4 regions of the Bradyrhizobium sp. 521_C7_N1_3 genome follow, and region 4 is predicted to be linked to each of the others. Evidence: predicted binding sites of a transcription regulator. Region 4 holds the regulator's gene; each other region holds the start of a gene.
What was found. Region 4 encodes HrcA, which represses chaperone genes, less so after heat shock. Its sites were predicted from a motif close to GTTAGCACTCNCNNNNNGNGAGTGCTAAC; they were not measured.
Positions count from the first base shown of each region.

Region 1: a site for HrcA is predicted at 767-795, ahead of AB7008_RS32220 (co-chaperone GroES). Genes of this name have one in related genera too.
Region 2: a site for HrcA is predicted at 1,831-1,859, ahead of AB7008_RS40605 (co-chaperone GroES). Genes of this name have one in related genera too.
Region 3: a site for HrcA is predicted at 659-687, ahead of AB7008_RS44225 (co-chaperone GroES). Genes of this name have one in related genera too.

Region 1 is NZ_CP197232.1:6,818,283-6,821,157, forward strand. Features, by position in the region: gene AB7008_RS32215 (usg protein) at 148-435, opposite strand; gene AB7008_RS32220 (co-chaperone GroES) at 838-1,152, shown strand; gene groL (chaperonin GroEL) at 1,198-2,838, shown strand.
Region 2 is NZ_CP197232.1:8,620,760-8,623,634, forward strand. Features, by position in the region: gene groL (chaperonin GroEL) at 1-1,337, opposite strand, end outside; gene AB7008_RS40605 (co-chaperone GroES) at 1,474-1,791, opposite strand; gene AB7008_RS40610 (hypothetical protein) at 2,136-2,405, opposite strand; partial or broken gene AB7008_RS40615 (IS701 family transposase) at 2,592-2,875, shown strand, end outside.
Region 3 is NZ_CP197232.1:9,316,736-9,319,610, forward strand. Features, by position in the region: gene AB7008_RS44220 (hypothetical protein) at 1-448, opposite strand, end outside; gene AB7008_RS44225 (co-chaperone GroES) at 777-1,073, shown strand; gene groL (chaperonin GroEL) at 1,182-2,813, shown strand.
Region 4 is NZ_CP197232.1:225,016-227,890, reverse strand. Features, by position in the region: gene rph (ribonuclease PH) at 1-439, opposite strand, end outside; gene hrcA (heat-inducible transcriptional repressor HrcA) at 608-1,696, shown strand; gene grpE (nucleotide exchange factor GrpE) at 1,793-2,398, shown strand; gene pncA (bifunctional nicotinamidase/pyrazinamidase) at 2,459-2,875, opposite strand, start outside.

The sequences.
Region 1 (2,875 bases), 6.6 Mb from region 4:
TGTTATGGGCGGAGGCTAGCACAGAACGAGATACCGTAGGGTGGGCAAAGCGAAAGCGTGCCCACCATTGCCAGACGCAATCGCGGAGAGACGGTGGGCACGGCGCGCGGGCGCGCCTTTGCCCACCCTACGAGTCCGGTGCTCGCCTCAATGCAGCCGGAACACGCCATCCACGGCGCGCAGCTCGGCCGGCTTGATCAGCTTGGAATGCGCGACGGTGACCGAATAAAGCGGACCGTCGAGCTTCTCCTGCCAGAACGCCAGGAAATCCTTCAGCGCCGGAAATTTCGGAAACATGTCGTAGTTCTGCCAGACGTAGGTCTGGAGAAGCGAGGGATGATCGGGCATCCGATAGAGAATTTGCGCCGTCGTCAGCCCGTAACCCAAAAGCTGTTTCCGGAAATCCTCGGAAACGCCCCCACTCCGCAAGCCCATGCCAACCTCCTTTGCAGGAGCGCATTCAAGGGGCGGCTTGGTCGGTGTGCGCCTTACGAGCCACCCGGAACTGATGCGCTCACATGAGAGAAATGTGACGCAAACTGACAATTCATCTCAAGCCTAAAAGTTTAACAAGTTGTTGAAATTCAATGCTTTAGCAGCAGAGGCGGCTCCGTGCTAATACGGTCATCCAAGGGGCCTCGAAGGGGCCTCCAAGGCCGGTTAACGATGGTAAAGAGATTCTGGCACCCGGGCCTTCAGAGTGCCGATTTTTCTGCTAGAAGCCCTTGCCCCCGCAAAATTCCTGTCCTATTTCAGCCTCGCCTGTGCTAGCACTCGCGGGCACAGACTGCTAACGACCAAAAATTCCCAACTCGTGCAAATACTTAGGAGGACTGCATGAAATTCCGTCCGCTTCACGACCGCGTCGTGGTCAAGCGCATCGACGCAGAAGAGAAGACCGCTGGCGGCATCATCATTCCCGACACTGCCAAGGAAAAGCCCTCCCAGGGCGAAGTCGTCGCCGTTGGTCCCGGTGGCCGCGACGAAGCCGGCAAGCTGATCCCGATCGACCTGAAGGTCGGCGACCGCGTGCTGTTCGGCAAGTGGTCCGGCACTGAAGTCAAGATCGACGGCGTCGATCTGCTGATCATGAAGGAAAGCGACATCATGGGCGTCCTCGACGTCCCCGCTTCCAAGAAGAAGGCGGCCTAAGAGCCCCCTCTCTCACCCAGCCACACCCCTCAAGGAAAAATCCAGATGGCAGCTAAAGAAGTCAAATTCTCCGTCGATGCGCGCGACAAGATGCTTCGCGGCGTCGACATCCTCGCCAACGCGGTGAAGGTCACGCTCGGTCCGAAGGGCCGCAACGTCGTGCTCGACAAGTCGTTCGGCGCTCCCCGCATCACCAAGGACGGCGTCACCGTCGCCAAGGAGATCGAGCTCGAGGACAAGTTCGAGAACATGGGCGCGCAGATGGTGCGCGAAGTCGCTTCGAAGTCCGCTGACGCGGCCGGCGACGGCACCACCACCGCCACCGTGCTCGCCCAGGCGATCGTGCGCGAAGGCGCCAAGTCGGTTGCCGCCGGCATGAACCCGATGGACCTCAAGCGCGGTATCGACCTCGCGGTCGAAGCCGTCGTTGCGGACCTCGTCAAGAACTCCAAGAAGGTCACCTCGAACGACGAGATCGCCCAGGTCGGCACCATCTCGGCCAACGGCGACGCGGAGATCGGCAAGTTCCTCGCCGACGCCATGAAGAAGGTCGGCAACGAGGGTGTCATCACCGTCGAGGAAGCCAAGTCGCTTGAGACCGAGCTCGACGTCGTCGAGGGCATGCAGTTCGACCGCGGCTACATCTCGCCCTACTTCGTCACCAACGCCGACAAGATGCGCGTTGAAATGGACGACGCCTACATCCTCATCAACGAGAAGAAGCTCTCCTCGCTGAACGAGCTGCTGCCGCTGCTCGAGGCCGTGGTGCAGACCGGCAAGCCGCTGGTCATCGTCGCCGAGGACGTCGAAGGCGAAGCGCTCGCGACCCTGGTCGTGAACCGCCTCCGTGGCGGCCTGAAGGTCGCGGCCGTCAAGGCTCCGGGCTTCGGCGATCGCCGCAAGGCCATGCTGCAGGACATCGCGATCCTGACCGGCGGCCAGGCGATCTCGGAAGATCTCGGCATCAAGCTCGAGAACGTCACGCTCAACATGCTCGGTCGCGCCAAGAAGGTGATGATCGACAAGGAGAACACCACGATCGTCAACGGCGCCGGCAAGAAGGCCGACATCGAGGCGCGCGTGGCCCAGATCAAGGCGCAGATCGAGGAGACCACCTCGGACTACGACCGTGAGAAGCTCCAGGAGCGTCTCGCCAAGCTCGCAGGCGGCGTCGCGGTGATCCGCGTCGGCGGCGCGACCGAGGTCGAGGTGAAGGAGCGCAAGGATCGCGTTGATGACGCGATGCATGCGACCCGCGCGGCGGTCGAAGAAGGTATCGTCCCGGGCGGCGGCGTCGCCCTGCTCCGCGCCTCCGAGCAGCTCAAGGGCCTGCGCACCAAGAACGACGACCAGAAGACCGGCGTCGAGATCGTGCGCAAGGCGCTGTCGGCTCCCGCTCGCCAGATCGCGATCAACGCCGGTGAAGACGGTTCGGTGATCGTCGGCAAGATCCTGGAGAACAAGACGTACGCCTACGGCTTCGACTCCCAGACCGGCGACTATGCCGACCTCGTCAAGAAGGGCATCATCGACCCGACCAAGGTGGTCCGTACCGCGATCCAGAACGCAGCTTCGGTTGCGGCCTTGCTGATCACCACGGAAGCCATGGTCGCCGAGCTGCCCAAGAAGGGCGGCGCCGGTCCGGCGATGCCCCCGGGCGGCGGCATGGGCGGCATGGACTTCTAAGTCCAACCACCTCGATAACTACGAAACCCCGGCAGCG
Region 2 (2,875 bases), 8.4 Mb from region 4:
GCCTTGCGCACGATCTCGACGCCGGTCTTCTGGTCATCGTTCTTGGTGCGCAGCCCCTTGAGATGCTCGGAAGCACGCAGCAGGGCGACGCCGCCGCCCGGCAGGATGCCTTCCTCGACGGCCGCGCGGGTCGCGTGCATCGCGTCATCAACGCGATCCTTGCGCTCCTTCACCTCGACCTCGGTCGCGCCGCCGACGCGGATCACCGCGACGCCGCCCGCGAGTTTGGCAAAACGCTCCCGCAGCTTTTCACGGTCATAGTCCGAGGAGGTCTCCTCGATCTGCGCCTTGATCTGCGCCACCCGCGCCTCTATGTCGGCCTTCTTACCGGCGCCGCTGACGATGGTGGTGTTCTCCTTGTCGATCATCACCTTCTTGGCGCGACCGAGCATGTTGAGCGTGACGTTCTCGAGCTTGATGCCCAGATCTTCCGAGATCGCCTGGCCGCCGGTCAGGATCGCGATGTCCTGCAGCATGGCCTTGCGGCGATCGCCGAAGCCCGGAGCCTTCACGGCCGCGACCTTCAGACCGCCGCGGAGGCGGTTCACGACCAGGGTCGCGAGCGCTTCGCCCTCGACGTCTTCCGCGATAATCACAAGCGGCTTGCCACTCTGGACGACGGCTTCCAGCAGCGGAAGCAGTTCATTCAACTGAGATAGCTTCTTTTCGTGGATGAGGACGTAGGCGTCTTCCATTTCGGCGCGCATTTTGTCGGCGTTGGTGACGAAGTACGGCGAGATGTAGCCGCGGTCGAACTGCATGCCCTCGACGACGTCGAGCTCGGTCTCGAGCGACTTGGCTTCCTCGACGGTGATGACACCCTCGTTGCCGACCTTCTTCATGGCGTCGGAGAGGAACTTGCCGATCTCCGCGTCGCCGTTGGCCGAGATGGTGCCGACCTGGGCGATCTCCTCGTTCGAGGTGACCTTTTTGGAGTTCTTCACGAGATCGGCGACCACGGCTTCCACCGCGAGGTCGATACCGCGCTTCAGGTCCATCGGGTTCATACCGGCGGCAACCGCCTTCGCGCCTTCACGGACGATCGCAGCCGCGAGCACGGTCGCGGTGGTGGTGCCATCGCCAGCTGCATCTGCCGATTTGGAGGCAACTTCTCGCACCATCTGCGCGCCCATGTTCTCGAACTTGTCCTCAAGCTCGATCTCCTTGGCGACAGTGACGCCGTCTTTGGTGATGCGGGGGGCGCCGAACGACTTGTCGAGCACGACGTTCCGGCCCTTGGGCCCGAGCGTGACCTTAACCGCATTGTTGAGAATTTCAACACCGCGCAACATCCTGTCGCGGGCGTCGACGCCGAACTTAACTTCTTTGGCCGACATAATGATCTCCGTTTTCAACTGGTCAGATCCAAGGACCGTGCGACTGGACGAGCCCTTAAGTGGCGGGACTTGAATTTGCAGGCCTCGTCCTTCGAGACGCGGGCTGCAGCTCAGGATAAGGAAAATTGGCTGGCGTCTATGCGACCTTCTTCTTGGCGGCGGGCAGCTCAGTGAGAACGCCCATAATGTCGCTTTCCTTCATGATCAGTAGTTCCTGACCATCGAGCTTGACGTCGGTGCCTGACCACTTGCCGAACAGGACGCGGTCGCCAACCTTGAGATCGATGGGAATCAGTTTGCCGGATTCATCTCGGCCGCCTGGGCCAACCGCCGTGATCTCGCCCTGCGAAGGTTTTTCCTTGGCAGTGTCCGGAATGATGATGCCACCAGCGGTTTTGTCTTCGGCCTCAATGCGCTTGACCACAACGCGGTCGTGAAGCGGACGGAATTTCATGCTGTCCTCCTGTTTTCTTGTTGTTGTTGCTTTGGACGAAATGGCAGTCGTGGCCAGAGAGTGCTAATCAGCACATAAGCCGCCGCAAGGGGACGTACAAGACCGTCCCGAAACGATATTCTGCTCAGAGCAACACGAAATAGCTGCCAAGACCGCGGCGGCTAAGGATCCGGTGAAGGCCAGCTGTGTGGTGCGAAAGTCGTTGGACGCCGCATCATCAGATTTAAGAAAGCTTCCCATCGCGCAGGGGCATTGCGTTGTTCTCGACGTGCGCCAGAATGCGCCGGACGTCGGTCGCTTCTTGTGCAGCCATTCAGCGGTGCTTGTCGAGATCGAGTGGCTCGTCACTCACGAGGCGCGTCGGCATCAATGCGCTGAGCGTCAGCCAAATCGACCGGGTTGATGGAAATCCTCTCCACCGTTGAAGTGCGCGGCGGCGCCGCCGGCACCGTGATCATAGTGGCAACCCGGCGAAACGCCTCGAACGACAATCCTTCGATCATCTCCTCATCGGTGATGACCTCGTAGGCACCCGGAGGCAGGAGGCGGTCGATGCCCTTGATCCGGAAGGGATGCTTGAAGGTGACCGTTTCGCGTCGGGAGCGCATGGTCATGATCGGCTATCCTTCAGAAACGGCTTTGCATCGGCGCGATAGTGAAGCAATCCGTTTACAGTGCTCTCTGTGCCGAGATTAGCTATCTCTTTATCATGAGATGGCTGCGAAGTCACCAAACACAAGGCAATACACATCGCGGATTTGTATAGATGCCGGCGGACGAAATGCTTGCTGATGCCAAGTGAAAAAATGCGAGTTGGCGATCGGCAAGCATCGCGACTCGGAGAGAAGAAATGCTATCTCGCAAATCTACCAGCCGAGATAGACTTGCAGCGGTTGGCTACAACCGTCATGGCGCGATGGGACGGTTCTGGCACGGTCTTCATCGTCACGCTCTTATGACGATGATTGCTTACGCCTTCTTGCAGCACTTCCGCATTGCCAAGACGGGGCGCAAAAATGAATCGACGGCCACCACCTCAGCCCAACCTGCCAGCCGCGCGTCCCGCCATCGTCGCTCTCATTCT
Region 3 (2,875 bases), 9.1 Mb from region 4:
GGGTGATCAGGACGCGGCCGTCGAAGGAGACGATCTCGCGGTCCTGCTCGCCGGGGGTGGGACCCGCCGGGCCGATGTAGTTCTTGCCGCTGGGCGAGCCCTTCAACCGCAGCTCCTGCGGCGTCGCCTGGTCGGCGAGATGCATGATCACGCCGCCGGAGGAACCGGCGGTGATCACGTAGGGGTTCTTGCACTGCGCCCGGGCCGCGGCCTCGGTGCGGGCGCGGTCGGCCGGGTTCTGGAACGAGGCGAGACCCCAGCGGCCGACGATCTCGTCGGCGCGGATGCTCGCCGGCATTTCCGGACCCGCGCCGGGCTCGGCCTCGGGCGGCGGCGACGATGAGAACGACGGCAGGCTCATACCGCCGCCGCAGGCGCCAAGCAGCAGCGCCAGGCAGGAGGCGGCCGCCAGATTGGCAACCGTGCGTGCGTGAGCTGAACTGATCATGACATTCCCCCGAGCAAACCGTCCCCCAAACGAGACCCCGACCGCATCCCTGCCGCAGCCAAGCGCAAAACCGCTGTCGGAGCAATGACGTCCTTTATACGCCAGCGCGACCAATAAGTTTCTCTAGACACGATCCTATATCCGCCTCACCAATCGCTTAACCACCCTTGCTTGACAGGATCGCGGCCAAGCCATATTTCCGGGCGCACTATTAGCACTCGGAAAGCCCGATTGCTAAGCGCGCCGTTCGATCCTCGGCAAGAGGGTGGACGGACGCCGCCCTACCCACTTCCATTCCTTCCGAAGCGAGCCTCCAAAGGGAAACGTCATGGCTAAATCCAAATTTCGTCCGCTGCATGACCGTGTCGTGGTCAAACGTATCGACGCCGAGGAAAAGACCAAGGGCGGCATCATCATTCCGGACACCGCCAAGGAAAAGCCGTCCCAGGGCGAGGTCGTCGCCGTCGGCCCCGGTGGCCGCGACGAGGCCGGCAAGCTGATCCCGATCGACCTCAAGGTCGGCGACCGCGTGCTGTTCGGCAAGTGGTCGGGCACCGAGGTCAAGATCGACAACGAAGAGCTCCTGATCATGAAGGAGTCGGACATCATGGGTGTCATGGCCTAAGGCCGTCAGCCTGAACAGCCGCTGAATGTCATGCCCGGATCGCGCGATCCGGGCATTCGGTCATTCCGCAAGCGGCAGACACGTCACGAAACATGAGGGATTGAAGAAATGGCTGCCAAAGACGTCAAGTTTTCCGGAGACGCGCGCGAACGCATGCTGCGCGGCGTCGACATTCTCGCCAACGCCGTCAAGGTGACGCTCGGTCCGAAGGGCCGCAACGTCGTCATCGAGAAGAGCTTCGGCGCCCCCCGCATCACCAAGGACGGCGTCACCGTCGCCAAGGAGATCGAGCTCGAGGACAAGTTCGAGAACATGGGCGCGCAGATGCTGCGCGAAGTCGCCTCCAAGACCAACGACACCGCGGGCGACGGCACCACCACCGCGACCGTGCTGGCCCAGGCCATCGTGCGCGAAGGCGCCAAGGCGGTTGCCGCCGGCATGAACCCGATGGACCTCAAGCGCGGCATCGACACCGCGGTCACGGCGGTGATCAAGGACATCGAGAAGCGCGCCAAGCCGGTCGCCGCCTCCTCCGAGGTCGCCCAGGTCGGCACCATCTCGGCCAACGGCGATGCCGCCATCGGCAAGATGATCGCCCAGGCGATGCAGAAGGTCGGCAACGAGGGCGTCATCACCGTCGAGGAGAACAAGTCGCTCGACACCGAGGTCGACATCGTCGAGGGCATGAAGTTCGACCGCGGCTATCTGTCGCCCTACTTCGTCACCAACGCCGAGAAGATGACCGCCGAGCTCGAGGACGCCTACATCCTCCTGCACGAGAAGAAGCTGTCCGGCCTGCAGGCCATGCTGCCGGTGCTGGAAGCCGTGGTGCAGTCGGGTAAGCCGCTCGTCATCGTCGCCGAGGACGTCGAGGGCGAGGCGCTGGCGACCCTGGTCGTCAACCGCCTGCGTGGCGGCCTGAAGGTCGCCGCCGTCAAGGCGCCGGGCTTCGGCGACCGCCGCAAGGCCATGCTCGAGGACCTCGCGATCCTCACCGGCGGCCAGCTCATCTCCGAAGACCTCGGCATCAAGCTCGAGAACGTCACGGTGAAAATGCTCGGTCGTGCCGGCAAGGTCGTGATCGACAAGGAGAACACCACGATCGTCAAGGGCGCCGGCAAGAAGCCGGAGATCGAGGCCCGCGTCGGCCAGATCAAGGCCCAGATCGAGGAGACCACCTCGGACTACGACCGTGAGAAGCTCCAGGAGCGCCTCGCCAAGCTCGCCGGCGGCGTCGCGGTGATCCGCGTCGGCGGCGCGACCGAGATCGAGGTCAAGGAGAAGAAGGACCGCGTCGAGGACGCGCTCAACGCCACCCGCGCCGCGGTGCAGGAAGGCATCGTCCCCGGCGGCGGCGTCGCGCTGCTGCGGGCCAAGAAGGCGGTGGGCCGTCTCACCAACGCCAATGCCGACGTCCAGGCCGGCATCAACATCGTGCTGAAGGCGCTGGAAGCCCCGATCCGCCAGATCTCCGAGAACGCGGGCGTGGAAGGCTCGATCGTGGTCGGCAAGATCATGGAGAACAAGTCCGAGACCTTCGGCTTCGACGCCCAGAACGAGGACTATGTCGATATGGTCGAGAAGGGCATCATCGATCCCGCCAAGGTGGTCCGCACCGCGCTGCAGGACGCCTCGTCCGTGGCCGGCCTGCTGGTCACCACCGAGGCCATGGTCGCCGAAACGCCGAAGAAGGAAGCTCCGCCCGCCATGCCGGGCGGCGGCGGCATGGGCGGCTTCTAAGCCTGCGTTCCATTACAATGTTGCGAAGGCCGCCTCCGGGCGGCCTTCTTTTTTGCCGACCC
Region 4 (2,875 bases):
GCGCCTTCATCCAGTTGATGCAATCGGCGAGCGCGACCCAGGCACCGGTGATCGAGGCCGTGCGCGTGCCGCCGTCGGCCTGGAGCACGTCGCAATCGACCGTGATCTGGCGCTCACCGAGCGCTTCGAGATCGACGATGGTGCGAAGCGAGCGGCCGATCAGGCGCTGAATCTCGACGGTGCGGCCGCTTTGCTTGCCGGCGGAGGCCTCGCGGCGGGTGCGTTCGGAGGTCGCGCGCGGCAGCATGCCGTATTCGGCAGTGACCCAGCCGCGGCCCTGACCCTTCAGCCACGGCGGCAGGCGGTCTTCCAGCGTGGCGGTGACCAGCACATGGGTGTCGCCGAATTTCACCAGGCAGGAGCCTTCCGCATATTTGACCACGCCGCGCTCCAGCGTCACGGGGCGCAATTCGTCGGGCGCACGGCGGCTTGGCCGCATGGGAAATCCTCCAAAACTCTCGGAAAAGGGCTATTCGCGGTGCTTGTAGGTGGGGTGAGGGTGGGCGGCAAGGCTTTTTCACCCCGGGTTTTCCACCCCGCAAACGCCACGCTTGTCAGAACCCTCCGGGATGGACAAATTATAAGCGTCTGAGAGGAGTTACCGTCCGTGGCCCATCACGATCCGATCCATCTGATCGCGCCGCGCGCAGGCCTCGCCCAGCTCAACGAGCGTTCCCGCGACATCTTTCGTCAAATTGTCGAAAGCTATCTCGCGACCGGCGAGCCGGTCGGCTCGCGCAATATTTCGCGGCTGATCGCGATGCCGCTGTCGCCGGCCTCGGTTCGTAATGTCATGGCCGACCTGGAACAGCTCGGCCTGATCTATGCGCCCCACACCTCCGCCGGCCGCTTGCCGACGGAACTCGGCCTGCGCTTCTTCGTCGATGCCCTGATGCAGGTCGGCGACCTCAATGACGCCGAGCGGCAGTCGATCCAGAGCCAGCTCACCTCCGTCGGTCAGGCACAATCGGTCGAGGCGGCGCTGGACCAGGCGCTGACGCGGCTGTCCGGTCTCACCCGCGCCGCAGCGGTCGTGCTGACCCCGAAATCCAATGCGCGGCTGAAACACATCGAATTCGTCCGGCTGGAACCCGAGAAAGCACTGGTGATCCTGGTCGGCGAGGATGGTCAGGTCGAAAACCGCGTGCTGTCTCTGCCGCCGGGAGTTCCCTCCTCGGCGCTCACGGAAGCCGGTAATTTCCTCAATGCGCGGATCCGCGGCCGCACGCTGGCCGAGGCGCGGCTCGAGCTCGAAACCGCGCTCGGCGAAGCCCGTGCCGAGCTCGATCAGCTGACGCAAAAGGTGATTTCGGCCGGGATTGCCAGCTGGTCCGGCGGCGAGAACGAGGACCGCCAGCTCATCGTTCGCGGCCACGCCAATCTGCTCGAGGATCTGCACGCGCTGGAGGATCTGGAGCGTGTTCGCCTGTTGTTCGACGATCTCGAGACCAAGCGCGGCGTGATCGACCTTCTGGGGCGCGCCGAGACCGCCGAGGGCGTGCGGATCTTCATCGGTTCGGAGAACAAGCTGTTTTCCTTGTCAGGCTCCTCCACCATCATCTCGCCCTATCGGGATGCCGCCGGCCACATCGTCGGCGTTTTGGGCGTGATCGGGCCGACGCGGCTGAATTATGCCCGCGTGATCCCGACCGTGGACTACGCCGCACGCATCGTCAGCCGCCTCCTGGGGGGCTGACCGGCGTTTCCTCCGATCACGGGCGCTTGATTTTCGTCAGCTTAGGCACGATATCCGGGCCAACAATCCCTTGAGACGAGTTCGAGAAGAGAGCCGATGACCGATCGAGACCGGCAGCCCGACGACACGACCCCACCGACCGACGAGCCCGTGGTGTCAAAACCCTACATCATGCCCGACGATCCGGAGCCCGGCTCGGTCGAGCTGTTGCAGAAGGAAGTCGCCGAGGCGCGTGACCGCATGCTGCGGACGCTGGCCGAGATGGAAAATCTGCGCAAGCGCACCACCAAGGAGGTCGCCGACGCCCGGCTCTACGGCATCACCGGCTTTGCCCGCGACGTGCTCGACATCGCCGACAATCTCCAGCGTGCGCTCGATGCCGTTCCGGCCGAGGCCCGTGCCGCGGCCGATCCCGGCCTGACCTCGCTGATCGAGGGCGTCGAACTCACCGAGCGCTCGCTGCTCAACGCGCTGGAAAAGCACGGCGTGAAGAGGTTCGATCCGCAGGGCCAGAAATTCGACCCGAACTTCCAGCAGGCGATGTACGAGGTGCCGGATGCATCGGTGCCTGCGGGCACCGTCGTGCAGGTCATGCAGGCCGGCTACACCATCGGCGAGCGCGTGCTGCGCCCCGCGCTGGTCGGTGTCGCCAAGGGCGGCACCAAGGCTGCGGCCGCGGCGAACAGCAACGAGTCGAACTGAGTTCTGGCATCATTCCGGGTTCGGCTCTTCGAGCCGCCCCGGAATGACAGCGCGAAATGCTTACGCGCTCACCGCGATATCCGCGGACTGGATCCGCTTCACGCCGGCCTTGGCCATGTCGGCCCAGGCTTTTGCGAGCGACCCCTGCGTGTCGATGCCGCGGCAGGCGTCCTCCACCACATAAACCTCGAAGCCCGCCTTGCGCGCATCGAGCGCGGTCCAGGCGACGCAGAAGTCTGTCGCGAGGCCGGCGACGAAGACGCGCTTGATCTTGCGGCCCTTCAGGTAGCCGGCGAGGCCGGTCGAGGTCTTGCCGTCGGCTTCCAGGAAGGCCGAATAGCTGTCGACGTCCTTGTGAAAACCCTTGCGGATGATGAGCTCGGTATGCGGGATCGCGAGATCCTTCGACAGCGCGGCGCCATCGGTGCCCTGCACGCAATGGTCGGGCCACAGCACCTGCTTGCCGTAGGGGAGATC